Regions from separate parts of the Streptomyces sp. Qhu-G9 genome, predicted to be linked through region 1. Evidence: riboswitches for the same ligand, from Rfam matches in the RefSeq annotation. Region 1 holds a riboswitch; the other holds the start of a gene.
What was found. A riboswitch is a leader RNA that binds a small molecule or an ion and turns the genes downstream of it on or off. The one in region 1 is predicted to bind glycine.
Positions count from the first base shown of each region.

Region 2: linked by a shared signal. The riboswitch ahead of gcvT (glycine cleavage system aminomethyltransferase GcvT) and the one ahead of gcvP (aminomethyl-transferring glycine dehydrogenase) in region 1 are both predicted to bind glycine.

Region 1 is NZ_CP114283.1:3,043,659-3,052,307, forward strand. Features, by position in the region: gene O1Q96_RS15170 (MerR family transcriptional regulator) at 1-510, shown strand, start outside; gene O1Q96_RS15175 (DNA polymerase IV) at 600-1,994, shown strand; gene O1Q96_RS15180 (PRC-barrel domain-containing protein) at 2,090-2,464, opposite strand; glycine riboswitch at 2,569-2,664, shown strand; gene gcvP (aminomethyl-transferring glycine dehydrogenase) at 2,851-5,736, shown strand; gene O1Q96_RS15190 (DUF5999 family protein) at 5,841-6,044, opposite strand; gene O1Q96_RS15195 (hypothetical protein) at 6,421-7,011, opposite strand; gene O1Q96_RS15200 (glutamate-cysteine ligase family protein) at 7,685-8,649, shown strand, end outside.
Region 2 is NZ_CP114283.1:7,870,967-7,879,615, reverse strand. Features, by position in the region: gene glyA (serine hydroxymethyltransferase) at 150-1,412, opposite strand; gene gcvH (glycine cleavage system protein GcvH) at 1,426-1,803, opposite strand; gene gcvT (glycine cleavage system aminomethyltransferase GcvT) at 1,995-3,122, opposite strand; glycine riboswitch at 3,157-3,285, opposite strand; glycine riboswitch at 3,286-3,400, opposite strand; gene O1Q96_RS36715 (AAA family ATPase) at 3,632-4,318, shown strand; gene O1Q96_RS36710 (enhanced serine sensitivity protein SseB) at 4,431-5,252, shown strand; gene O1Q96_RS36705 (enhanced serine sensitivity protein SseB C-terminal domain-containing protein) at 5,486-6,277, shown strand; gene O1Q96_RS36700 (ABC transporter permease) at 6,620-7,633, shown strand; gene O1Q96_RS36695 (ABC transporter substrate-binding protein) at 7,696-8,649, shown strand, end outside.

The DNA of each region.
Region 1 (8,649 bases):
GACGGTGAGGTGGCGTGCGAGGAGATCGGTTATCGCGGCCCCACGGCCTGCGCGGCCGCGGGGATCACCTATCGGCAGCTGGACTACTGGGCCAGGACCGGGCTGGTCGAGCCGAGCGTGCGGGCCGCCTACGGGTCGGGGACGCAGCGGCTCTACAGCTTCCGGGACGTGGTCGTCCTGAAGATCGTCAAGCGGTTCCTCGACACAGGGGTCTCGCTGCAGAACATCCGCACCACGGTCCAGCACCTCAGGGAGCGCGGATTTCTCGACCTGGAGCGGATGACGCTGATGAGCGACGGCGCCACGGTCTACGAGTGTTCCTCGCCGGACGAGGTCCACGCGCTTCTCCAGGGCGGTCAGGGCATCTTCGGCATCGCCGTGGGCGTCGTGTGGCGGGACGTGGAGAGTGCGCTCTCGCAGCTGCACGGGGAGCGTGTGGACACGGGCGAGACCCTCGTCGGGACCAATCCCACGGACGAACTGGCGCGGCGCCGGAACCGCGCGGTCTGACCCGGCGGCCCGGCGGGTCGCGGAGGTCCGGCGCGGCTCCCAAGGCGTGTGCCGGGGCATTGTCAGTGGCGTAGGGCAGCATCGGTGATGTGAGAACCGCGCCCACGATCCTGCATCTCGACATGGATGCCTTCTTCGCCTCGGCGGAGCAGGCAGCCAAGCCGAGCCTGCGCGGGAAGGCGGTCATCGTGGGCGGCCTCGGGCCTCGCGGCGTGGTCGCCACCTGCTCGTACGAGGCACGGGTCTTCGGGGTGCATTCGGCGATGCCCATGGCGCAGGCCCGCCGCCTGGCGCCGAACGCCGCGTACCTCGTACCGCGCTTCGGGCTCTACCGGCAGATCAGCGAGCAGGTGATGGGGCTGCTGCGGGAGCTGTCGCCGCTGGTGGAGCCGCTCAGCCTGGACGAGGCGTTCGTGGACCTGGAGGCCGGGCAGGCGGCCTGGGACGAGGGGTCGGCGCGGCTGGCCGCGGGGAAGCTGCGCGCGGACATCCGGGCCGTCACCGGGCTGACCGGATCGGTGGGGCTCGCCGCCTCCAAGATGCTCGCGAAGATCGCCTCCGAGCAGGCCAAGCCCGACGGGCTCGTGCTGATCGAGCCGGGCAGCGAGCGGGAACTGCTCGCGCCCATGTCGGTGCGCATCCTGCCGGGCGTGGGACCCGCCACGGGGGACCACCTGCGGCGGGCCGGGATCACCACGGTCGGGGAGCTCGCGGAGGCGGGCGAGGACGAGCTCGTACGGCTGCTGGGGAAGGCGCACGGGGTCGGTCTGTACGCGATGGCGCTGGCCCGTGACGAGCGGGCCGTGGTGGCGGAGCGGGACACCAAGTCGGTGTCCGTCGAGGACACGTACGACGTGGACATCCACGAGAGGGTGCGTGTGCGGACGGAGGTGCAGCGGCTCGCGGACCGGTGTGTCCAGCGGCTGCGGGGCGCGCACCTGTCGGGGCGGACCATCGTGCTGAAGGTGCGGCGGTACGACTTCTCCACACTCACCCGGTCCGAGACGCTGCGAGGGCCGACGGACGATCCCGCGGTGGTGCGGGAGGCGGCGGCGCGGCTGCTGGAGTCCGTGGACACCACGGGAGGCGTACGGCTGCTGGGGGTCGGGGTCTCGGGGCTCGCCGACTACACGCAGGAGGATCTCTTCGCCCAGGCCGGGGCCGCTGCCGCGGGGGAGCCGGTGGGTTCCGGTGAGGAAGTGGCAGTAGAGCCGGCCGTGGAGCCGGTGCCCGTAGCCGAGCGGCGGTGGCACGCGGGGCACGATGTGCGCCATGCCGAGTTCGGGCACGGGTGGGTGCAGGGGAGCGGGGTGGGGCGGGTGACTGTGCGGTTCGAGACGCCGGGGTCCGCGCCGGGGCGGGTACGGACGTTCCGGGTCGACGACCCCGCGTTGGAGGTGGCGGAGCCGTTGCCGTTGGTGGAGCGAAGACCCGGCGATGCGGGGGTGCCCGCGGGGTCGCCCGCGGCGGCCGGGGAGGGGTGACCGAGGCTCTTTCGAGCGTGCGGGCGGCCTGCGACCGGTCGCGCGGTTTCCAGCGCCCCGAGGAGCCGCAGTCGCCCGCGCCTGTGAAGGGGTTTCTACGGGGCTTCGTCCTTGCCCGCCAGGTGGCCGAAGTCATGGTCCGGGAAGGGGGGAGGCGGGCCCACGTCCAGGCCGTAGTGGTGGTAGAGCTGCAGTTCCTGTTCCGGGGAGAGATGGCGGCCCACGCCGAAGTCCGGGGCGTCCTTGATCAGGGCGCGCTCGAAGGGGATGCGCAGGGATCCGCCGACCAGCTCGCTGGGCTCCAGCGGGACGAAGGCGTCGCGGCTGAACAGGCCGGTGCGTATGGCCGCCCACTCCGGTACGCCGGTCGCGTCGTCGAGGTAGACCTCGTCGACCGTGCCGATCCTCGTGCCGTTGCGGTCGAACGCCTTGCGGCCTATCAGGTTGCGCGGATCGATGTCGGTCTGCACGGGCCCTCCAGCTGCTCGCAACTCATCCGTAAGCACTACGAAAGAGCACTTTGAGGAGGGCGGCCACTCGAGGGAACCCCGCTGGTACGCTGGGCAACGGCTGCTGACCCCGTGCGGGAGAGTCCTCCAGGCTTCATCGGAGGCGCCGAAGGAGCAAATCCTCCCCGGAATCTCTCAGGCTCACGTACCGCACGGACGAGGTCACTCTGGAAAGCAGAGCGGTGTACGGGTGTTCGACGGGTTCCGCTCTCACCGACGGTGAAAGTCGGCGCGCCCTCGTGGCGGGCCGGTGAAGCTCTCAGGTTGAGATGACAGAGGGGGAGGCCGTTCGGGCACCCCCACGCCGTGGTGCCCCTCGAAGGTCGTCAGACCAGGAGGCCTCCGCAATGACCGCCCATCGTATTCCGCTCTCCGAGCTCGAACAGGGAATCCCCTTCGAGCAGCGTCACATCGGGCCCGACACCGAAGCCCGGGCCAAGATGCTCGCGCAGGTGGGGTACGGCTCGCTCGACGAGCTGACGGCCGCCGCGGTGCCGGACGTGATCAAGAACGCCGACACGCTCGATCTGCCGGGCGCCCGCTCCGAGGCCGAGGTGCTGGCCGAGCTGCGTTCCCTCGCGGACCGCAACCAGGTGCTGGACTCGATGATCGGGCTCGGCTACTACGGCACGTTCACGCCGCCCGTCATCCTGCGCAACGTCATGGAGAACCCCGCCTGGTACACGGCGTACACGCCGTACCAGCCGGAGATCTCGCAGGGCCGCCTGGAAGCGCTGCTCAACTTCCAGACCGTCGTCGCCGACCTGACGGGTCTGCCGACCTCCGGTGCGTCGCTCCTCGACGAAGGCACGGCGGCCGCCGAGGCCATGGCGCTGTCGCGGCGCATGGGGAAGAACAAGAAGGGCCTCTTCCTCATAGACGCGGACACGATGCCGCAGACCATCGCCGTGATCGAGACCCGCGCCGAGCCCACCGGCGTCGAGGTCGTCGTCGCCGACCTGAGCGAGGGCATCCCCGCCGAGCTCGCCGAGCGCGAGATCAACGGCGTGCTCCTCCAGTACCCCGGTGCCTCCGGAGCCGTCCGCGATCTCGGGCCCGTCGTCGAGCAGGCGCACGAGCTGGGAGCGGTCGTCACCGTCGCCGCCGACCTGCTCGCCCTGACGCTGCTCACCCCGCCCGGTGAACTGGGCGCCGACATCGCCGTCGGCACGACACAGCGTTTCGGCGTGCCGATGGGCTTCGGCGGGCCCCACGCCGGATACATGGCCGTGCGCGAGAAGTTCGCGCGCAGCCTGCCCGGACGGCTCGTCGGCGTCTCGGTCGACGCGGACGGCGACAAGGCGTACCGGCTCGCCCTGCAGACGCGCGAGCAGCACATCCGCCGTGAGAAGGCGACCAGCAACATCTGTACGGCTCAGGTACTGCTCGCCGTGATGGCCGGCATGTACGCCGTCCACCACGGTCCCGAGGGCCTTCGGGCCATCGCCCGGCGCACCCACCGGTACGCCACGATCCTCGCCGCGGGCCTGGCGGCGGGCGGCGTCGAAGTCGTCCACGAGGCGTACTTCGACACGCTCACCGTCCGGGTGCCGGGCCGGGCCGCCGAGGTGCTCGCGGCCGCACGCCAGGGCGGGGTCAACCTTCGCCCGGTCGACGCCGACCACCTGTCCCTCGCCTGTGACGAGACGACGACGCGGGCCCAGCTGGGCGCCGTCTGGGCGGCGTTCGGAGTCGACGGTGACGTGGCGGCACTGGACGCGACGGCGCAGGACACGCTGCCGGACCCGCTGCTGCGCACCGACACGTACCTCGCGCACCCGGTCTTCCACCAGTACCGCTCCGAGACCGCGATGCTGCGCTACCTGCGCCGGCTCGCGGACCGCGACTACGCGCTCGACCGGGGCATGATCCCGCTCGGTTCGTGCACCATGAAGCTGAACGCGACCACCGAGATGGAGCCGGTCACCTGGCCCGAGTTCGGGCAGCTGCACCCCTTCGCGCCCGCCGAGCAGGCGCAGGGCTACCTCACGCTCATCGGTGAGCTCGAGGAGCAGCTCGCCGAGGTCACCGGTTACGACAAGGTGTCGCTGCAGCCCAACGCGGGCTCGCAGGGCGAGCTGGCCGGTCTGCTGGCCGTCCGCGGATACCACCGGGCCAACGGCGACGAGCAGCGCACCGTCTGCCTGATCCCGTCCTCCGCGCACGGCACGAACGCGGCCAGCGCGGTGATGGCCGGGATGAAGGTCGTCGTAGTGAAGACCGCCGAGGACGGCGAGATCGACGTCGAGGACCTGCGGGCCAAGATCGAGCAGTACCGCGACGAGCTGTCCGTGCTGATGATCACGTACCCCTCGACGCACGGGGTGTTCGAGGAGCACGTCGCCGACATCTGCGCGCAGGTGCACGAGGCGGGTGGCCAGGTCTACGTGGACGGCGCCAACCTCAACGCGCTGGTGGGACTGGCCAAGCCGGGTCACTTCGGCGGCGACGTCTCGCACCTCAACCTGCACAAGACGTTCTGCATCCCGCACGGCGGCGGGGGCCCGGGTGTCGGCCCGGTCGGCGTACGCGCGCACCTGGCGCCCTACCTGCCGAACCACCCGCTGCAGCCCGCGGCCGGCCCGGAGACGGGCGTGGGACCCATCTCCGCGGCTCCCTGGGGCTCCGCGGGCATCCTGCCCATCTCGTGGGCCTACGTCCGTCTCATGGGCGGTGAGGGGCTCAAGCGGGCCACACAGGTTGCCGTACTCAGTGCCAACTACGTGGCCAAGCGTCTGGAGCCGCACTATCCGGTGCTCTACACCGGTCCCGGCGGGCTGGTGGCGCACGAGTGCATCATCGACCTGCGGCCGCTGACCAAGGCGACCGGCGTGAGCGTCGACGACGTCGCCAAGCGGCTCATCGACTACGGGTTCCACGCGCCGACGATGTCGTTCCCGGTGGCCGGCACGCTGATGATCGAGCCGACCGAGAGCGAGGACCTGATCGAGCTCGACCGGTTCTGCGAGGCGATGATCGCCATTCGCGCGGAGATCGAGAAGGTCGGCTCGGGGGAGTGGGCCGTGGACGACAACCCGCTGCGGAACGCGCCGCACACGGCCGCGGCGCTCGGCGGCGCGTGGGAGCACGCGTACAGCCGTGAGGAAGCCGTCTTCCCGGCGGGTGTGTCGGCCGCGGACAAGTACTGGCCGCCGGTGCGGCGCATCGACCAGGCGTACGGCGACCGGAACCTGGTCTGTTCCTGCCCGCCGCTGGACGCCTACGAGGAGTAGTCGCTCCCGCTCATGCGTCGGGGCCGGTTCCGGGAGTGCTTCCCGGGCCGGCCCCTTTTTCTGTCCGGGCGGCCTGCCCCGCCGCCCGTGGTGCGCCGTGCCGCTCAGGCGGCGGTCATCACGTCCGTGGCCAGAGGCCGGTGCGGGGCGATGATCCGGCCGTCCGGCAGGAGCTCACCGGTGTCCTCGAAGAGCAGGACGCCGTTGCACAGCAGGCTCCATCCCTGTTCCGGGTGGTGCGCCGCGAGGAGCGCTGCTTCCCGGTCGGCGGAGTCGGCTGTCGGGCACGGTGGCTGGTGCTGGCACATTGATGGGATCTTTCGCTGTGGTGTGACGTCGGTGTTCGGTGTCGTGTCTGTCCCGCGGCTCGAACTGATGCTCATTGCCGCCCCCCGTTTGTCAGATGGTTCAGACCCAGTGTTGCCCTACGGGCGTCAATCCGCAGGGATTTCGCGGCAGCGCTCCTCACAGGTTGAGGACGCATCACCCGTGCGGACGGTTCATTCCAACTGAGCTGTCACTTCGGGTGGTTCGGAGTGGCTAGATGGGGCTAGTCCGTACGGGCCGGGGGTGCGCTGCGTTCTCCTGACGTCACTCCACGCAATCCCCTTCCCACCGGTCCCGCGCACAGCGGAGTGCCCCGCGGCCGGGTGGGGCCGCGGGGCACGGAAGCCGGGGGTGTGCTCAGGCGGGTGAGCCGAGCAGGGGGGCGGGCGTCGGTGTGAGCCGATGTGTCAGGACGGGCAGCAGCTCGGCCACGCGGTGCGGTCGGTGCGCGGCGATGCCCGGCGGGGCGGGCGCCAGCGGTACGAGCAGGTCGGTGGCGGCGGGGCGGCCCTCGGCGCCGTCGGCGCCGCAGTCCCCGTGCAGCCAGAGTGTGAGCATGTAGAGCGCGGGTACGGAGAGCAGGCGTGGCTGGTACGGCCCGGGCGTCGTCTCCGCCTGGCGCAGAGCGCGTTCGGTGGCGGTGATGTACGGACCTTCGAAGAAGTGGGAGAAGGCCCATCCGTCGGGGGTCAGCCTGGTCTCCGCGGCTGCTATGGCCCGATCACCGCAGTGGACGAGGAAACGCCACCCGGCCAGCCGGGTGGTGGAGGCGCCCGTCGACGTGATGTGGTCCAGTACGTGGACGGGCAGCGGGTGTTCGGCTGTGAGGGGCCCCTGGGCGCTGCGCAGGGACGGGGTGCGTGCCTCGCGGACCGCGGTGGGGGAACCGAGGGCCGTGAGGACGGTGCGCAGTGCGGGCGCGGGAGCCAGAGGGACGTGCAGCGGCATGGTGGGTCGCCTCTCATTAGACAGGCATGGTGGCGCGAGGGCGGGGGCGGACGGCGCTGTCAGCTCTCGGGGTCAGAGGGGGCTGGGGGCGCGTGGGGCCTGTCGTCGAAGCGACGGCTGCCGCGCGGTGACCGGCACGCGTGCTCGCAGAGTTGCCGGAAGGTCTTCGCGGCTTCGCCACGAGATCCCTCCGGCGCCTTTGCGATCGCACGCACCCACACCGCGCGGCCCGCCCTTCGTGCGAACGACGTCACTTCGACGACAGTCCCCGCGACCGCGAGCGTCAACTCTCTGCCTCGTTCGCGGAGTTTATACGAAACGTGTTCAGACGATGTTTCATCTAACCGCTTCGCACATTAAAGGCAAGAGACAATTCGGTCGTCGTTACGTGTGTTTGCTCCTGGTTCTCCAGGGGTACTCGACGATGACCTCGGGATATGCCACCGAGGTGGTCGGCCGGTTCTCGTCGGTGCTTTTCACGACAGTGCCGATCGCCAAAAACAACGCGATGACTCATGCCTGGTGAATGTGCCCGGAGAACACCGCGTTCAGACTAGTGCCCGGGGGATCCTTCCGGGGCGTTATCGATCACATTGCCTGGGCATCATCCCCCGTGACCCCGGGACACCAGCGGCCGGTTCTTCGGGCTGCCCAGTCGAGGAGGGAAGCTTCGATGGGGGAGAAGGTCGTGGCGGGGCCGATCGGCCTGTCCGATCGCCGACGGTACCGCGAAAAGCTCCAGCAGTGCCTGGCGGGGCTGGCGCGCTTGTTGGCGGAGAAGCAGTTCGACCGTCCCAAGAATCTCATGGGACTGGAGATCGAGCTGAATCTGGCGGGGTCCGACGGCATGCCGAGAATGATGAATGCGCAAGTACTCGAACGCATCGCGAGCCGTGATTTCCAAACAGAACTCGCCATGTTCAACCTGGAAGTCAACATTGCTCCCCATCGGCTTGAGGGTCGTGTATTCGACCGTCTCGCGGAGGAGCTGCGGACCTCGTTCGCGTATGCCCACCGGAAGGCGAACGAGGTCGATGCCGGGATTGTGATGATCGGTATTCTGCCGACCCTCGCCCGCGACGACCTGGTCTCCGCGAACCTCTCTGACGTGGACCGCTACACGCTGCTCAACGACCAGATCGTGGCGGCCCGCGGCGAGGACTTCACGCTGGACATCGAGGGTGTGGAGCGGCTCAGCTGCACCTCGGCGTCCATCGCGCCCGAAGCGGCCTGCACCTCGGTGCAGTTGCATCTCCAGGTCACACCCGGACGGTTCGCCGATGTGTGGAACGCGGCGCAGGCCGCCGCCGCGGCCCAGATCGCGGTCGGCGCCAACTCGCCGTTCCTCTTCGGCCGTGAGCTGTGGCGCGAGTCCCGGCCGCCGCTGTTCCAGCAGTCCACCGACACCCGCCCGCCCGAGCTCCAGGCGCAGGGGGTGAGGCCGCGGACCTGGTTCGGCGAACGGTGGATCTCCTCGGCGTACGACCTCTTCGAGGAGAACCTGCGCTTCTTTCCTCCGCTGTTGCCCATCCGCGACGAGGAGGACCCGCTGCGCGTCCTCGACGAGGGAGGCATCCCGAAGCTCGCCGAACTCGTGCTCCACAACGGCACCGTCTACCGCTGGAACCGCCCGGTGTA
Region 2 (8,649 bases), 4.8 Mb from region 1:
ACGGGGTGAAGCGGGTGGAACAGGGGTGGGGCGGGTGGGCCGGTGAAGGCCCGGGGGCGCGAGGCGCCGTGGCGGGGCGGTGGTGGGTGACGGGCGGCCGGGGTACCGCGCACACCTCCCAGTGTGCGCGGTACCCCCGTGAAGCGGGACTACTTGCCCAGACCGGGGTACAGCGGGTGCTTGTCCGCCAGTGCGGTCACCCGGGCCTTGAGCGCCGCCGCGTCGTAGGACGGCTTGAGGGTCTCGGCGATGACGTCCGCGACCTCGGTGAAGTCCTCGGCCGTGAAGCCGCGGGTCGCCAGGGCCGGGGTGCCGATCCGCAGGCCCGACGTCACCATCGGCGGCCGCGGGTCGTTGGGGACGGCGTTGCGGTTGACCGTGATGCCGACCTCGTGGAGGCGGTCCTCGGCCTGCTGCCCGTCCAGCTCGGACTCGCGCAGGTCCACCAGGATCAGGTGGACGTCCGTACCGCCCGACAGGACGTTGACACCGGCCTCGCGGGCGTCCGGCGCGGTGAGGCGCTCGGCGAGGATGCGGGCACCCTCGACCGTACGGACCTGGCGCTCCTTGAAGTCCTCCGAGGCGGCGACCTTGAAGGAGACCGCCTTGGCCGCGATCACGTGCTCCAGGGGACCGCCCTGGAAGCCCGGGAAGACGGACGAGTTCAGCTTCTTCGCGAAGGCCTTCTTGGCGAGGATGATCCCGCCGCGGGGGCCGCCGAGCGTCTTGTGGGTGGTGGAGGTGACGACGTCCGCGTGCTCCACCGGGTTCGGGTGGAGGCCGGCCGCGACCAGGCCCGCGAAGTGCGCCATGTCGACCCACAGGTAGGCCTCGACCTCGTCCGCGATCCGGCGGAACTCGGCGAAGTCCAGCTGCCGCGGGTACGCCGACCAGCCCGCGATGATCACCTTCGGGCGGTGCTCCTTGGCGAGCCGCTCGACCTCGGCCATGTCGACCAGGCCGGCGTCGTCCACGTGGTACGCGACCACGTTGAACTGCTTGCCGGAGAAGTTCAGCCGCATCCCGTGGGTCAGGTGGCCGCCGTGGGCCAGGTCGAGACCGAGGATGGTGTCGCCGGGCTGGGCCAGCGCGAACAGCGCGGCCTGGTTGGCGGAGGCGCCCGAGTGCGGCTGCACGTTGGCGTACTCGGCGCCGAACAGCTCCTTGACCCGGTCGATCGCGATCTGCTCGGCGACGTCGACGTGCTCGCAGCCGCCGTAGTAGCGGCGGCCCGGGTAGCCCTCGGCGTACTTGTTGGTGAGGACCGAGCCCTGGGCCTCCATGACCGCGACCGGAGCGAAGTTCTCCGAGGCGATCATCTCGAGGGTGGACTGCTGGCGGTCCAGCTCGGCGTCGACGGCGGCGGCGACGTCCGGGTCGAGCTCATGGAGGGACTGGTTCAGAAGCGACATCGGTCAGGAGTCCTTAGCTGCCGGAGAATTCGGTGTACTCGTCCGCGGAGAGCAGGTCCTTCGGCTCCTGCGAGGTGCGCACCTTGAACAGCCAGCCGCCCTCGAACGGGGCGGTGTTCACCAGCGCGGGGTCGTCCACGACGTCCTGGTTGATCTCGGTGATCTCGCCGGTGACGGGCGAGTACAGGTCGCTGACCGACTTGGTCGACTCCAGCTCACCGCAGGTCTCGCCCGCGGTCACCGTGGCACCGACCTCCGGGAGCTGGACGTACACGACATCGCCGAGCGCGTTGGCCGCGTGCTCCGTGATACCGACCGTCGAGACGCCGTCCTCGGCGCCCGACAGCCACTCGTGCTCCTTGCTGTAGCGCAGCTGCTGGGGATTGCTCATGGCCTGAATTCTCCTGTACGCCGGGGAGTGCTGATGCAGGGGGACTGGGGGTGGCCGGGCGGATGTGCCCGGGGTCACTTCTGATGCTGTCGAGCGGCGCTGTCGCGCCGTGTCACCTGGGGAGTGCGCGGGCCGATGCCGTGCGGGGCGCCCGGACCGGGTGCCTCACTTCCGGAGCCCGCGCACCAGTGTCACTTCTGGCGCTTGTAGAACGGCAGCGCCACGACCTCGTACGGTTCGTGGCTGCCCCGGATGTCCACGCCGACACCGGTCGTGCCGGGTGCGGAGTGCTCCGCGTCGACGTACGCCATCGCGACCGGCCTGCCGAGCGTCGGGGACGGCGCACCGGAGGTGACCTCGCCGACGACCCTGCCGTCGGCGACGACCGGGTAGCCGGCGCGGGGGACACGGCGGCCCTCGGCCAGCAGGCCGACGAGGACGCGCGGAGGCTGCGACTCGGCCCGGGCGGCGGCCGCGGACAGTGCCTCGCGCCCGACGAAGTCGCCCTGCTTCTCGAACTTCACGACCCGGCCGAGGCCCGCGTCGAAGGGCGTGAGCGAGGTGCTCAGCTCGTGCCCGTACAGCGGCATGCCCGCCTCCAGGCGCAGGGTGTCCCGGCAGGAGAGCCCGCAGGGGGCGAGCCCGGCCGGGGAGCCCGCGTCGGTCAGCGCCTGCCACAGCTTCTCGGCGTCGGCCGGGGCGACGAACAGCTCGAAGCCGTCCTCGCCGGTGTAGCCGGTGCGCGCGATCAGGGCCGGAACACCGGCGACCGTGCCGGGCAGGCCCGCGTAGTACTTCAGACCGTCCAGGTCGGCGTCGGTCAGGGACTTCAGGATGCCGGGGGACTCCGGGCCCTGGACGGCGAGCAGGGCGTAGGCGTCCCGGTCGTCGCGCACCTCGGCGTCGAAGCCCTCCGCGCGCTCCTGAACGGCGTCCAGGACCACCTGGGCGTTGGAGGCGTTGGCCACGATCATGTACTCGGTGTCGGCGAGACGGTAGACGATCAGGTCGTCGAGGATGCCGCCGTCGGCCCGGCAGATCATCGTGTAGCGGGCGCGGCCCACCTTCACGCCCCCGATGTTGCCGACCAGCGCGAAGTCCAGGAGAGCGGCCGCCTGGGGGCCGGTGACGGTGATCTCGCCCATGTGGGAGAGGTCGAAGAGGCCGGCCCGGGTGCGTACGGCGAGGTGCTCGTCGCGCTCGGAGCCGTACCGCAGGGGCATGTCCCAGCCGGCGAAGTCGGTCATCGTCGCGCCGAGCGAGCGATGCAGGGCATCGAGCGCGGTCCGGCGCGGCTGAACGGGGGCGTTGCTGCTCATCGGTGGGGCTCCCAAGGCATGACGGCGAGGTCGTTCCTCCCCATCTGTCATCGGAACCTGAGAGGTTCGCCGTGAACACCGGTGAACGTGGTGGTCACTGACTTGCACCTTGGGTGGAGCCGACGCCCTGACGGTCAGGGGGCGGCCCGCTTTTCAGATGTGCCTCGCCCGCGCGGTAACGGGGCCTGAGAGATTCAAGGGAGGGACTTGCTCCTTCGGCGCCCGGGCACTCGTACACCTGCGTGTACACGTACCCGGAACTCTCCCGCGCGGATTCAAGCGGCCGGTATGCAGTTGGCGGGCACATCATTGCACGCATCGGACCGGGGCGGCAGGGGCCTCGGCCGGGGGGGGGCGGACGGGCCCGTACCGGGCCGGACAGTGTCCGGACAGGGTCCACGGGCGTTCACAGTGATCTGTGACGGGGCTGTGGCAGGACGAGAACAGAAATGAGGGGACCGGCGCATTACCTTCTCTTTACACTCGACGGGGATGGGTCTCCCGACCCCATGGGGAGGACGATCAGGGTGAACAGGATCACGGCGTACGCGACCAGTACGGGCATCGCGCTGCCCAAGCAGCCCACCGCACCGGCCGGGGAGGCGTGCGACCCGCTTCCGGCGCCCGTCGTCCGTGATCTGCGGGAGCGCGCGGGTCACAGCCCTCACGGTCTGCGGTTCGGAGCGGCCGACCTGGTCGTCGTCACGGGCCTGCCGGGCAGCGGCAAGTCGACCCTGATGCGCCGGGCGGTGACCGGCCGCCGCATCGACTCCCAGGACACCCGCGACCGGTGGGACGGCAGGCTGGCGCGTTTCCTTCCGTACGCGGTCTACCGCCCCCTCGTGCGCGCCGCGCACTACGCGGGCCTGCGCGGGGCTCTGCGCTCCGGCGAGGGCGTCGTGGTGCACGACTGCGGTACGCAGGCCTGGGTGCGCAACTGGCTCGCCCGGGACGCCCGGCGCCGGGGCGGCACCCTGCACCTGCTGCTGCTCGACGTCGATCCCGGCACGGCCCTGGACGGCCAGCGCGAGCGCGGCCGGGGTGTCTCGAGGTACGCGTTCGCGCGGCACCGCGGCGCCGTCGCCAGGCTGCTGCGTTCCGTCGAGAAGGGCGACCTCCCGGAGGGCTGCGGCTCCGCGGTCCTCGTCGACCGTGCCGCGGCGGACGTGCTGCGGCGCATCGACTTCGGCGACTGAGCGCCCCTCCCGGCCGGCGGATTCCGGCTTCCACGGGTCTCGGACGCGGTGAACGGGCCGGCGGGCGCGTAATCTCGTCAACCGCAGAAGGCGGTTCGAGCAGGCGGTAGAGATGGACTTCCCGGCACAGGACATTCCGGCGCAGGATTTTCCCACACAGGACTTTCCGGCACGGGCGCACCCGCATCCCCATGCCGGCTGGCCCGGCAACGAGGTGGAGGAGGTGCTCGCCGCCTCCCTCGGGCTTCCCCCGTCGCCCTCGACGGGCGCCCGGATCGTGGAGGCCGTCGGGCGCGCCTTCCTCTGGGTGCCGCTGCCGGAGGGCGGCGGCCCGCACAGCGGCCCGCTCGACCTGCCCACGATGGAGCTCGGCGGGCAGGCGTACGTGCCGGTCTTCACCTCGGACCAGCAGTTCCGCCAGGTCGTCGGCGACCACATGGCGTACACCGTCGCGCCCGCCGTGGAGTTCGCGCGCGGCCTGCCGCCCCAGGTGGGCATCGTGCTGAACCCGGACGGCACGGTCGGTGTGCCGCTGCCCCCGGCGGCCGTGGCCGAGCTGTGCCGGACCGGGCGGACCCAGCTGGACGGGACCGCGAGCGGCGGCCGGGTCCGGCTGTTCCAGCCCGACTGGCAGGACGATCCGGTGGACTTCCTGGCCGCGGCCTCGGCGGAGTTCGCCGCGACCGGCGTCGTGCTGAGCGCCCGCCGCTGTCTGGCGAGCATCGAGGGCGGCGACCCCGTGATGTTCGTCGGCATCGAGGCGGTCCACTGGGACGAGAGCGCGCGCACGCTTCCGCTGGACGCCCTCGGCCGGGCGCTGGGACGCGTTCCCCTGGCACACCCGGTGAGCCTCGTCTTCCTCGACGTGGCCCAGGACCCGGTGGGCGACTGGCTGCGGGCACAGGTCCGCCCCTTCTACACCCGCACCTTCTGAGTCGCGCTCACAGGGGCGCGGGGAACGGCGCGCTCAACCACACCCGACCCGGGCGGTGAACAACAGAAAGCCCCGAGCTCTCAACACCAAACCCGGCGGAGCGCAACGGTGCTGTCGGGATCGCCACTTAAGCTGGTTTCATGGCTCGGTCGGGGTGGTGTCGTGTTCAAGCGAGCACAGTGCCCCGCCGAACGGACCCGTATGTCAGGGATGTCGCGAAGGGGCGGTAGAAGGTGAGCGCGTCGGGCACGGCCGCGGCCGGGCAGGTCGAGCACATGCTGCGCCAAGTGACGCCCGGGCGTTACGACGCCTACGAGGCGCTCCTTCGCGCGCTCGCGACCCCGTCGTCCGGCCAGGTCTGGATGCTGCTCTGGCACGGCCAGGCGGGCTCGCCCGACGCCCAGTACGGGAACATGCAGGTGGACGGCTTCGGTTACGCCCCCTGTGTGACCTCCGCGCAGGAGCTCTCGGCCAGCGGCTGGAACCGTTCGTACGAGGTGGTCGACGGGCTCGACGTCGCCCGGACCCTCTACCCCGACCACTACGGCCTCTGGCTGAACCCGCATGCGCCGGGCGGCGGCGTCGGTATCCCCTGGCTGGATCTGCGCCGTATCGCCACCGGTCTGGAGCGGCAGCCCGCGGGCCCGCTGAGACTGTCCGAGCCGGGCATCGAGATCCCGCAGTTCTACGCCCTGCTCACGCAGAACGCGCACCGGACCACCGCCGTCCGCTCGCTGCGCCGCGCCTGGGTGCAGCCCTCGCTCGGGGCGCCGTATCTCGCCATCGGGCTCGACGTGTACGACACCAGCCCGCCCGCCGTGGACTCGGTGCGGGCGATGATGCAGCAGTCCATCGGCGCGGTGCCGGACGGCCTGCCGGTGTCGACCGTCGCCATGTCGGACGAGTACGACCCGGTGGCTCTGTGGCTGCGGGCGCACGCCCGGCCGTTCTACGACCGGGAGGCGCACGCGGCGCCGGTCCAGGCTCCGGCGGCCGGCGGGTACGGGTTCCCCGGCGCGTACTGAGATGATCGGGGTGGACCGCGTCCACCTCGTGGAGTTCCTCCTCGCATTCCCACACCGCCTCCGGGCGGAATGTCCCGATCTACGCGGGTAAATGGGATGCAAGGCCCGTTCCGCACCAAATGTCATGCGTCCGACCCCCGTTACCCGGCGTTCGGATAACGGAACCCCCCAGACAGCATCACGTTTGCGCATCCATTCACCGTCAGGTCTGGCTACAGATCGCTGAGGCGTTGAAGACTCCCGGTCCAGGGGGTTTTCGCCCCTGTGTACGACGGACTGATCACGCCGCTACAGCGGCAAGCGTGGGCCGGCTACCGCCGGTTGAGAGGGGTCCCTGCCACGATGACGGCACCATTGCACGAGCCGACGGCCGAAGCCGCCCCGAGTGCGGCCGAGGAGGCGGCGCTCGCCGCGGGCTCCGCCGAGGCGAAGGCGGTACAGGGGCGTTCCCTCGGCCGCATCGCCTGGGAGCGCCTGAAGCGGGACAAGCTCGCCCTGACGGGCGGTGTCGTCGTACTCGTGCTGATCCTGATCGCGCTGTTCGCTCCCGTGATCACGAGTCTGGTCGGCCAGGACCCCGAGACCCACCACGAGGACCTGATCGACCCGCTCTTCTCGACTCCCACCGGGTCCTTCGGCGGCATCAGCGGGGACCACCTCTTCGGTGTCGAACCGGTCAGCGGCCGCGACATCTTCGCCCGGATCGTCTACGGCGCCCGGGTGTCGCTCCTGGTCGGCTTCCTGTCGGCGTTGGTCGCGGTGGTGCTCGGCACCGTCCTCGGCGTACTCGCCGGCTACTTCGGCGGCTGGCTGGACGCCGTCATCAGCCGGGTGATGGACGGCCTGCTGGCCTTCCCGCAGCTGCTCTTCATCATCGCGCTGGTCTCGGTCATGCCGAACGAGATGCTGGGCCTGACCGGCACGGGCGTGCGCCTGTTCGTCATGATCCTGGTGATCGGCTTCTTCGGCTGGCCCTATGTCGGACGTGTGGTGCGCGGCCAGACGCTGTCCATGCGCGAGCGCGAGTACGTCGAGGCCGCGCGCAGCCTCGGGGCGGGCCGCTTCTACATCCTGTTCAAGGAACTGCTGCCCAACCTGGTCGCGCCGATCATCGTCTACACGACGATGATGATCCCGACCAACATCCTGACCGAGGCGGCGCTGAGCTTCCTGGGCGTGGGCGTCAAGCCGCCCTCCGCCTCGTGGGGGCAGATGCTCTCCTCCGCGATCGACTACTACGACTCGGATCCGATGTACATGGTCATCCCGGGTGTAGCGATCTTCATCACCGTGCTCTCCTTCAACCTCTTCGGCGACGGCGTACGCGATGCGCTCGACCCGAAGGGTTCCCGCTGAACTGCCGTACCCCCAGGGCCCCGTCATCTGTCGACGGGCCGCTACACACACGGAGGATCCGAGTGATTACCCAACGCACCACAGGGCGGCGTAAGCAGGCTGCGGCCGCCGCAGCCGTGGTCGCTGCACTGCTGTCCACGGCGGCGTGCGGCGGCGGCGGCAACGACGACGACGGCGGCTCGAAGAACGGCGCGGCCGGCTTCAACGCGGCGAACAACAAGGTCGCGCAGGCCTCCCTCGCCAAGAAGGGCGGCACGCTGAAGTTCGCGGGCGTCCAGGACGCCGACTCGTGGGACACCACGCGTGGCTACTACGGCTTCGCCTGGAACTTCATGCGGTACTACAGCCGCACGCTGGTGACCGGCAACGCCGAGCCCGGTGCCAAGGGCGCCGAGCTCTCCCCGGACCTCGCCACCAGCACGGCGAAGATCAGCGACGACGGCAAGACGTACACCTACACACTGCGTGACGGGGTGACCTGGGAGGACGGCAAGCCGATCACCTCCAAGGACGTCAAGTACGGCATCGAGCGTCAGTGGGCGCAGGACGTGCTGTCCGGCGGTCCGGTCTACCTGAAGGACGTCCTCGACCCCAAGGGCGAGTACAAGGGCCCGTACAAGGACAAGTCCGCGGACAAGCTGGGTCTGAAGGCGATCGAGACGCCGGACGACAAGACCATCGTCTTCAAGCTGCCGCAGGCCAACTCGGACTTCGAGGACATGCTGGCGCTGGCCTCCTCCTCGCCGGTCCGCCAGGACAAGGACACCAAGTCCAAGTACGGCCTGAAGCCGTTCTCGTCCGGCCCGTACAAGTTCGAGTCGTACACGCCGAACAAGTCGCTGACCCTGGTCCGCAACCCGGAGTGGAAGGCGTCCTCGGACAAGATCCGCAAGGCGTACCCGGACAAGATCACGCTGACCCTGTTCACCAACGCCAATGACATGGACCAGCGTCTGATCAACGGCGACTACGACCTGGACATCAACCAGACCGGCATGTCCCCGCAGGGCCGCACC